One region of the Tsukamurella soli genome, then DNA from elsewhere that is predicted to be linked to it. Evidence: riboswitches for the same ligand, from Rfam matches in the RefSeq annotation. Region 1 holds a riboswitch; the other holds the start of a gene.
The links. Region 1 has a riboswitch for fluoride ahead of ABD908_RS20015 (universal stress protein). Riboswitches for the same ligand answer to the same signal wherever they lie in the genome.
Positions count from the first base shown of each region.

Region 2: it holds a riboswitch for fluoride, as region 1 does, so the genes downstream of both, ABD908_RS11480 (universal stress protein) here and ABD908_RS20015 (universal stress protein) in region 1, are expected to answer to the same signal.

Region 1 is NZ_BAABFR010000081.1:16,559-21,548, reverse strand. It holds gene rimI (ribosomal protein S18-alanine N-acetyltransferase) at 1-14, opposite strand, end outside; gene tsaB (tRNA (adenosine(37)-N6)-threonylcarbamoyltransferase complex dimerization subunit type 1 TsaB) at 4-633, opposite strand; gene ABD908_RS20025 (fluoride efflux transporter FluC) at 661-1,023, opposite strand; gene ABD908_RS20020 (fluoride efflux transporter FluC) at 1,020-1,511, opposite strand; gene ABD908_RS20015 (universal stress protein) at 1,508-2,095, opposite strand; fluoride riboswitch at 2,156-2,230, opposite strand; gene ABD908_RS20010 (TetR/AcrR family transcriptional regulator) at 2,380-2,994, opposite strand; gene ABD908_RS20005 (alpha/beta fold hydrolase) at 3,058-3,921, shown strand; gene ABD908_RS20000 (VOC family protein) at 3,942-4,577, shown strand; partial or broken gene ABD908_RS27685 (hypothetical protein) at 4,659-4,763, shown strand; gene tsaE (tRNA (adenosine(37)-N6)-threonylcarbamoyltransferase complex ATPase subunit type 1 TsaE) at 4,890-4,990, opposite strand, start outside.
Region 2 is NZ_BAABFR010000030.1:13,999-18,988, reverse strand. It holds gene ABD908_RS11490 (respiratory chain complex I subunit 1 family protein) at 1-811, opposite strand, end outside; gene ABD908_RS11485 (metallophosphoesterase) at 822-1,631, opposite strand; gene ABD908_RS11480 (universal stress protein) at 1,682-2,194, opposite strand; fluoride riboswitch at 2,233-2,307, opposite strand; gene ABD908_RS11475 (hypothetical protein) at 2,409-2,696, shown strand; partial or broken gene ABD908_RS27640 (ATPase) at 2,693-2,842, shown strand; gene ABD908_RS11465 (DUF1684 domain-containing protein) at 2,964-3,746, shown strand; gene ABD908_RS11460 (TetR/AcrR family transcriptional regulator) at 3,757-4,362, opposite strand; gene ABD908_RS11455 (FAD-dependent monooxygenase) at 4,454-4,990, shown strand, end outside.

The DNA.
Region 1 (4,990 bases):
GACTCAGGCGCCACGGAACGCCATCTCCACTGCGTCGGGGCGGCGCAGGTACAGCGGCACCAGCGGCCGCGGCGGGGTGCCGATCAGCGGTGCCCCGACGGCGGCGAGGGTCGCGGGCGTCGGCGCACCTTCGGCCAGCACGCGCGCCCCGCCACCGTCGACGGTGGCGGCGCGCCAGTCACCGTCGAGCCCGAACTCGGCGGGTGCGCACACGCCGGGCCCGGCGGTCCGGACACCGTCGGCGTATCGGGCCCAGTACACCTCTCGGCGCCGCGCGTCGGTGAGCACCAGGACGTCACCGTCACCACCCACCCCGATCGCGTCCAGGCTGCACACGCCGTGCACCTCGATGCCGAGCGCGTCGCCGAACGCGGCGGCGGTGGCCATGCCGACCCGCAGTCCGGTGAACGGACCGGGTCCGCAGCCGACGATGACCGCGCCCAGGTCCGCACGCGCCACCCCGGTCTCGGCGAGGCACTCGAGGATGAACGGGGTGAGCACCTCCGCATGGCCGCGCGAATTCGTCTGGCCGCGCTGGGCGAGCACCGTCGCGGCATGCGGGGCGTGGGGGTCGAGGTCGACGACGCCCACCGTGAGCGACGGCGTGGCCGTGTCGAGGGCGAGGACGAACACCCGTGCAGTCTACTGAGCGCTCGGGTGCTACCGAGCGACCACGTACCCCAGCGCACAGGCACCCAAGGACACCAGCAGGGACACCGTGGCATAGGTGACGGCGGCGACGTTGCGTCGCTCCTGCAGTAGCCGGACCGTCTCGACGCTCGCGGTGCTGAACGTGGTGTAACCGCCGCACAGGCCGGTGGCCAGCACCGTCTCGAGCGATCCGTCGATGGAGTGGCCGGCCAGCAGGCCCGCGAGCGAGCCCAGTACGAGCGAACCCGTCACGTTCACGACGAACGTCGCCCACTGGCCCATGCGGGTCCAGCGGTATCGGATCGCGCCGTCCACCAGGAGCCGCAACGACCCGCCGAAGCCGCCGACGAGCACGACGAACAGCGCGGTCACCGTCGCACCGCCCGCCGCAGGCCCCTTCCGATCCGGCGGACCGGACTCGCCATGGCGACTCCCGCGGTGGCTGCCAGTACGCCGCCCGTGATCGTCGCGACCACGTACACCAGAGCCGTGCCGACGTCGGCACCGGCGAGCATCGTGTGGATGTCGAGCATGAACGTGCTGTACGTGGTCAATCCGCCGCAGAAGCCCGTGCCCAGCAGCAGGCGGGTGTGCCGGCGCACCCCGTGATCGGGCCCCGAGAGGACGAGCGTCTCGAGCAACACACCCAGCACGAACGCGCCGACCATGTTGACGATGAACGTCGACCAGGCGAAGTGCCCCGGCGACGTGGGCAGCAGGCGCGCCAGACCGTACCGTGCGGCGGTCCCGACCGCGCCGCCCACGAACACCAGCGCGATGCTCGTGGGACGCAGGTGCAGTGGGCGCGGCGCGGCGGACCGCGACGACGTCTGCTCCTTACGGACGAGTGGGCCGGTCATGACCGCTCACCCGTCGGCTCGACCGGAACCAGGACGATGGGCACGGTGTGGTTGTGGGCGATGACCCCCCGTGCGAAGCGGTTGCCGAAGAACTCGTCGAGCACACCGAGCAGCCCGCTGTGCGGGCTGCCGAGGACCACCGCATACGCACCGACCTCGCCGGCAACCCGCAGGAGCAGCTTGGACGGCGACTCACCGCGGGCCACGTGATAGGTCCACCCCGCTGTCACCGCCCCCAACAGCTGCTCCTTGGCGGCACGTGCGAGGTCGTCGAGGCGCTGGTCGACCAGTTCCTCCCAGTCGCCGGAGTCCGGGTCCATCGGGGTGTCGGCGAAGTCGTGGATGTGCACCACATCGACCCGGGCGCGGATGCGTTCCGCGAGATCGGCGGCGAACCGCAGGGCGGCTACGCTGGACGGATCACCGTTCCAACCGACTACCAGGTTGGGATCGCCGGGCGTGTACCGCTCGGACGTGTGGTCGACGAACACCGATCCGGATCGGTCCATCTCCACCGCGGGCGCTCCCGCACCTCCGCCGTCCGTACCACCGTCTTCACCGGACCGCGCCGTGTGGTCGGGCACCGTGTACCTCCTCCGCAGTCGCCGTCCCGGCGCGGAGTCGGCTCCGACCACCGGGACACTCGTGTCGCAGGAACTATCAGCACTGGTGCGGTTCGGGATCGATACTCCCTGGCGAGTTCCATCACCGGTGGTGAACACTACCCCGCATCGAATAGGCGATGCCACTCGAACGCGCGACCGAAAGCGCCGTGGCAGGCGTGTTTCCAGCGACGACCGGCGGACTGTGACCGATTTCACACCCGTCATCCGTGCGGCCGCCTCGCAGCTGCTGTCCGGCCGCGCGGTCAGCCCTCGAGCGGCAACGCGAGCGCCGCGATCAGGCGTTCGGCGACGGCACGCACCTCGGCACGCGCCCGATCCGGGTCGGCGGCGCGCGAGACGTACAGCGCGGACTCGTCGATCGCCCCGAGCAGCACGTGAGCGGTGGGGCGGACCGGCTGATCGGGGATCCGGCCGATCGCGATCGCGTGGTTCATGAGCCCCTCGATGACGGCGAGACCGTAGGCCTCACCTCGCGCACGCCACTCCTCCCACCCCAGGACGGCCGGCGCGTCGATGAGCAGGATCCTGCTCATCCCCGGGTCGGTGAGCGCGGCGACGACCTCGTCGAACCCACGCAGCAACGCGGCCAGCGGGTCGTCGTCGCCGGCCTCGGCGACGATCGCCATCGCGCGTCCCACCGCCTCGGCCTCGGTGTCCTCGTAGACGGCGGTGAACAGCCCGAGCTTGTCCCCGAACTGGTGGTAGAGCGCGCCGCGGCTCACGCCGGCCGCCTCGACTATCGCCTGGGTGCCCACATTGCCGTAGCCGTGCTCGGCGAACAGGCGCCGGGCGGCCGCCGTCAGGGCCGCCTTGGTTGCTGCCGTGCGGTCGGCCTGGGTCCGCCTATTGACTTCCATACAGGTTGCACGTAACTTTCATACAGAGTGTTCGTAAATCTTCGCACGAGAGCAGGCCATTCGATGCCCACCTCCTCACTCCCCTCCGGAACCGTCGAATACCGCGTCTACGGGCCCGATGGATCAGAACGTCCCCCCGTCGTCTTCGTCCACGGTGTGCTCGCACCCGCCGCCCTGTGGCACGAGGTCGCCGCCCGCCTCGGCGCGGCCGGATTCCGATGCTATGCCCCCGACTGGCCGCTCGGTTCGCACCGCATCCCGTGGGGGTCGTCGGCCGACCGCTCCCCCGCCGGTGCCGCGCGGCTGATCGCCGACTTCCTCGAGGCCCACGATCTGCGCGGCGCGACCCTGGTCGGCAACGACACCGGCGGCGCGCTCTGCCAGTTCCTCGTGGACGCGCGCCCAGACCTGGTGGGGCGGCTGGTACTGACCAACTGCGACGCGTTCGACCAGTTCCCACCGCAGCCCTTCAAGGCCACTCTGGGCCTGATGAAGTCGAAGGTGATCACCCGGATCATGCTGCCCGCCATGTGGTTCCGATCGATACGGAATTCACCACTGGGCTATGGACTGCTCGCGACCGACCCGGATCCCGCGTTCACCGCGGCGGCGATCGCCCCACTGCGCGACGCCGCGATCCTCGACGACCTCGTGGCCTTCCTCCGGCAGGTACGGCCGGCCGATCTGGCGGCGGTGACGTCGCGTCTGGAGTCGTTCACCGCTCCCGTCGCACTGGTGTGGGGCATGGCCGATGGCGCGTTCACGCCGGCGCTCGGTCGGCGACTCGCAGCGGCGATCCCGGGCGCGACGTTCACCGAGGTCCCCGGCTCGCGGACGTTCGTCGCCCTCGACCGGCCCGAGGCCGTGGTCGACGCGGTGACCCGGATCAGCGCGGTGCCGACGGCGAGCGGCCCCGATCTGTCATAGGGCGGGTGCACGATGGAGTCATGGTCAACGCACAGCGCATCCGCGACGCCGACGTCCCCGACTGGGCGCCGATCCTCCGCACCCTCCGCACCCGCTTCGAGACCGGGTCGTTCGCGGCCGGCGTCCGGCTGGTCGACGCGTTCGGCGCGGCCGCCGACGCCGCGAACCACCACCCCGAGATACTTCTGACGTACGGCCACATCGACGTGCGGTTGACCAGCCACGACGCCGGCGAGGTCACCGACCGGGACATATCCCTGGCACGGACGTTCTCGGGAATCGCAGCGGCGCAAGGCGTCTCGGCGCGGCCGACCGCGATCACGGTGGTCGAGCTGGGCTTGGACACGGCGGACAGTACCGCGATCGCGCCGTTCTGGGCCGCGGTACTCGGCGCGCCGCTGGGCGCCGACGGCGACGTGCCCGACCGCACCGGCTTCGGGACGACGATCTGGTTCCAGGACACCGATCTCCATGATCCGCCGCGCCAGCGGTTCCACCTCGACGTGATCGTCGACCCGCGCGAGGCGCCAGAACGGATCGCCGCCGCCCTGGCGGCGGGTGGAACGCTCGAATCCGATGCCGCCGCACCGCGATTCTGGGTGCTCGCCGACCCACAGGGCAACCATGCCTGCATCTGCACCCAAGAGGATCGCTAGTCCTCAACCATCCGGGCGCGGCTTCTTCGCCATCACCCGTACCGTTACCCGACGAACATCAAGGACGATGCCGTTCACGAGATGGTGAAGAAGATCGCGGCGATCACCGGGGAGTCGCAGGCCGGCGCCGTGCGCTCCGCCCTCGAGTGCAGCATCGTCGCGGATTCGGTGACCGATCCTGTGGTCGCGGCGCGGCTCGGCGAACTGCTCCGGCAGACCGCAACGGAGGTGGTCGACGTGACCCGGGAGCAGGCGGAGATCGCGCGCCGCGCGTATCGCGACTTCGGCCGCGGGAGCGGCCACCCCGGCGGATCAGACCCCTCCGGTCCGCCACTCCCACTCGGCCGTCCGCACGTCGGAGCCGGCCGCGCGTGTGAGCTTCACGTGCAGGTGGCGGTCGGTGAGCCGTTCTG
Region 2 (4,990 bases), on a different contig from region 1:
CGATCGCGGCGGCGGCCAACGCGATGTCGGTCGGTCGCGCCGTGGACGCCATGCCCCAGGGCGCCACGAACACATTCAGAAGGATCACGTACAGCACCATCTGCTTGGTGGCCGAGCCCCACTTCAGCAGCGCCAGCAGCGGACCGGAGTGCTCGAAAGGCCTTCCGCCCTCGATCATCCCGAGCTCGATCAGGCCCGAATGGGTCTCCACGGGGATCCGCGCCGTCTCGAACAGGATCACCATCAGCAGGGCGGCCGAGGCCAGCAGGTGTGCAGGGCGGACGATCTGCGCCGGCCCGCTCCGGACGGTGGCACCCAGCACGTACGGCAGGTCCGTGGTGGTGATCAGCCCGACGGTCATCACCACCAGCAGCAGTACCGGCTCGGTGATCGCGGAGAACGACTTGGAGCGGCTCGACGCGAGTTGTGCGTAGCCGTCGCCGGTCTCTGCCGCCGCGACCGCGACGAAGAAGCTGGCCATCGACAGGATCAGGCCGCCGCCGAAGATGTCGCCCATGTAGCCCAGCGGCAGCGCGAAGCTGGTGAGGACGGGGATCAGCATAGGCACCGTCAGGTAGCACGCGAAGGACAGCGCGGGCGCGAGGAAGTAGAGAACGCTCGCGCCGGTCGGGGCGAGGGTCTCCTTGGAGAAGTCCTTCGCCAGGTCGTAATACACCTGGAGCACCCGTGGTCCTCGTCGACCCTGCATGCGGGCCTCCACCGACGCGATGAAGCCGCTGACCAGTGGGGAGGCCAGCAGAACCACCACGACCTGCAGGACCTGCACGGCTGCAACGGGAATCGCGGGCACGGGTCGGGCCTCAGCCGGCTGCGCGGGAGGCGCGGTGGGCGCCGAGGGCCCCGAGTGGGACCACGACCATGTTGTTGTCGATCGGCTGCTTGTCGCGGCCGAGTCCGTCGACGACGGTCCGGTACGCCCCCGCGTCCAGTACGGACTGGTACCTGCGGTGATAGTGGCCGTGCCACAGACGTGCGGGCCGCACCTGGTCAACCAGTCGCCGCAGTGTGTCCCGGCAGTGGTCCGCCCCCTCGATGTCTTCCGGCGGAAAGCCGATCCGGTCGTGGGTCAGCTCTGGAATCGCCACGCCCGCAGGGCAGTCGTGGCAGAACATCGCATCGGCCGGGCCCGCTGCCGCGATGGCGTCGACCTGGTCCTCGCGCAAGATCTCCTGCGGCCACCACGTCTTCCCCGGCTTGCGCAGTACCCGATCCAGGGAGTACGCGCCGCCCACCGCGAGGCAGTAGGTGATGCCCCACCGCCACCGGAACCCGCGGGGTAGGTGGACGATCCGCTCGCGGAGGTAGCGCAGGCCGTCGTCGGCGACGGGGCGCTCCAACAGCCTGTCGTAGTTCTCGTGATTGCCCTCGACGAAACCGAGGATCATCTCGTCCTCGTTCAACTCCGCCTCGAGACCATCGAGGAACTCGTCGGTGAAGTCGAAGCCGAAGTCCCCCAGGTGGATCAGGACGTCGGCGTTGCGCTGCCGCGCATGACGGATCACCTCGCGGCCGTACGACAGGTTCGCGTGCCAGTCACCTGCGAGCGCGACACGCTCGGGGGTGCGGAGGAACCCCCGCGTCGGCGTGGGGTGGTGGGGGACCAACCACATGGTGGGCCTTTCTCGACGGAGCGTGGACTGGTCGGGTTCCCGGGGGATCCTCAAGCTGGTGCGCGACGGTGTCCGCGTCGATCGACCGGGACGAAAAGCATAGGCAGCGTGTGGTTTCGCGCGAGTATTCCGCGTGCGACGTGGTGGCCGAGTACCTCCGCGATGATCGCGAAGATGCCCGCGTGCGGGCTGCCGAGGATCAGCATGTAGGCGTGCAGGTCGTCGGCGAGCCGCAGCAGCAGCCGGGCGGGCGCCTCCCCGCGTGCCACGTGATAGGTCCACCCGTTCCGCAGGCCGGCCAGTTCGTTCTCGATCCGGTGGGTCAGTAGGTCGAGATGCGCCTGGACCTGCTCGTCCCAGTCGACCCCGTCGGGGTCCTCGGGCATGTCGCTGAGATCATGGACATGGACCACGTCCACCTGCGCGTCGAGGCGGACGGCGATCTCGGTTGCGAATCGCACCACGGCGAGCCCGTCGTCCGAGCCGTCCCAGCCCACGAGGATACGGATGCGGTGGTGGTCGCCGGTCGCCCGGTCTGCGACGAGTGAAGTGGATCCGTCCACGGGCCCTCCTACGCAGCGCGTCCGGGCACGGCCCGGACTCACTCGTAGGAACCATCAGCGGGAATGCGGTTCGGCCGTCACCGGCACCGGCGGGATCCATCGCCGTGATGGTGAGGGTACGCCGATCATCGCGTGCATTGCCAGCTTTCAACGATGCTGAATCGACGGCCGGGCCCTCTGTGCGGGCTGCATAGACCAGTCAATGCGTAAGTGATTGCTTACGTATCGTGCCCACTGCCACCGTCGATCCCTGGCACGCGCTCGCCGATCCGACGCGGCGTCGCGTATTCGCCCGCGTCGCCGGCGCGTCCTGCTCGACGCGCGGCTGGTCGAGGTGCACGCCCGCGGCCGGGAGCGGATCTACCGCCCGCGGCCCGACGGCCTGGCTCTGATGCGCCGCGAGCTCGAGTCGTACTGGAACCAGGCCCTGATCACGTTCAAAGAAGTAGCCGAGCAGACGTGTTCGCCGAAGTCGACACCCGAAGGGAACCCCGAATCATGAGCAGCGACCCCGCCGCCATCCGCGTGAAGATCGCCGTCGACGTGCCCGTGGACCACGCCTTCCGGGTGTTCACCGAGCGCTTCGACGAGATCAAGCCCCGGGAGCACAACCTGCTCGCGGTACCGATCGAGCGCACCGTCCTCGAGCGGTTCCGTGCCGCCGTCGGGAGCTGGGGGCAGGATCGCAGTTCCGCTCGCAGCGAGTCGAATGGAAGGTTGCGGGCCGGCGTGGCGTTGCACCCCGTGACGTCGACGGACAGGAGTCCCCATGACCACCGCATCGCGCACTCGATTCGCCGCGGACTGGCAGGACTGGCACGCCGCCCGCGAGCGTGACCTCGCAGCCCCGTTGGGGTGGTTGGCGATCACGCGACTGGAGTGGCTCGGCCCCGAGCCGGAGCGGTTCGACGGGCTGCCCGGGGCCTGGTGGTTCGACGGCGATACTGCGCACCATGAGGGCGACGACGGTGCGCGGCGCGACTTCACCTTGCATCCGACCGGCCCGGGGGAACTCGTCGAGGACGGCGACCGCCGGATCGAGGTCGCCCGCCGCGGCGACGGCTACCTGATCCGGGTGCACGAAGCGGAGTCGCCAGTGGTGCGTGCGTTCCGCGGCGTGCCCGCGTTCGATCCCGACGAGGCGTGGGTCGTGTCGGCGCGCTTCGAACCGTACGCCGAGCCGCGCCCCGTCACCGTCGGTGCCGTGGCCGAGGGGCTCGAGCACGTGTACACCTCGCCCGGCGAGCTCGTGTTCGCGTGGGAAGGCGCCGAGCGCCGGCTGATCGCGTTCAACGGCAAGGGATCTGGACTCTTCGTTCTGTTCACCGACGCGACGTCGGGCGTGAGCACCTATGCCGCGAACCGCAGTCTGGCCGTCGCCGCATCCGACGCTGTGCTCGCCGCCGGCGGCGAGGTGGTGCTGGACTTCAACCGCGCCGTCAACCTGCCGTGCGCGTTCATCGACTTCGCGACCTGCCCGCTCCCGCCCGCGGGTAACCACCTGCCGTTCGAGGTCACCGCGGGGGAGCGGACTCCATTCGAGCGCGCGTGAACCGATTCGCTCAGTAGTCGCGGCCGGTGAGGCCGCGGTAGACGAATCGGGTCAGCGCCTCGACGGCCTCGTCGTCCGTCGGTGTGTCCGCGGGCTGTTCCAGCCAGGCCTGCGCGGCACCGTCGAGCAGGCGGTACATCATCACGATCGACAGATCGGCCGTCGCCGGTAGCCGCATGCCCGCGGCGGTGACGCGGTCGAGGTGGTCCTCGATGTCGGCGGCCTGGGTTGCTGTGAACTCCGCGAGGGTCCGCGCGAACTCGTCGCTGACCAGCGCGGCCTGGCCGAGCGCGCGCATCGTCGGCGCATGCTGCCGGTAGAAGTGCCAGTACTGCGCGACGTGCCAGCGCACCGCCGCGGGATCGGAGAAGTCCGAGAGATGGTCGCCGGCCAGGGCGCTCTCGTCACCGGCCGCGGCCAGGTCGGCGAGTAGCGCCGCCAGCAGCTCCTCCTTGCTCGCGAAGTGGTTGTAGAACGACCCCGCGGCTCGACCCGCCTCGGCGGTGATGTCGGTGATCTTGGCGTTGAGGTAGCCCTTCCGGGCGAACACCGCGCGCGCCGCGGCCTTCAGCGCAGCCTCTGTCTCGGCCGCCTTCTCCTTGCGCCCGTTGGGCATCCGCACCTCCCTCGACGTCCCCCTTGACCGTAGACCCTAACAAGCGCAGTATGAATCTAAATTCACTGAAAATAGATTCATTGGAGGAGTCGTGGACACCGAAGTACTGATCGCCGGAGCCGGACCCACCGGCCTCACGCTGGCCATCGACCTGGCGCGGCGCGGCGTACCCGCGCGGATCGTCGATGCGGCCGGGACGTTCTTCACCGGCTCCCGCGGCGACGGGCTGCAGCCGCGGACGCTCGAGGTCTTCGAGGATCTCGGGGTGCTCGACGCCGTGCTGGCGGCGGGCGCGCCGGCGGTGCCGTTCCGAATCCACATCGGCGGCACCGTCGTAGGCGAGCGGATGATGGCCGAGCCGGTCGCGCCGTCACCGTCGACGCCGTACCCCGACACGTACTTCCTCGGTCAGTCGCAGACCGAGGGCATCCTGCGTGATCGGTTGGCGGAGTTAGGAGTCCGGGTCGAACTCGGCGCCGGGGTGGTCGGCTTCGAGCAGGACGCCGACGGCGTGACGGCGACGCTCGGCACCGGTGAGGTGGTGCGCGCCGCGTACCTGGTGGGCGCCGACGGTGGCCGCAGCACCGTCCGCAAGCAGCTCGCCATCGAATTCGAAGGAAGCACAGAC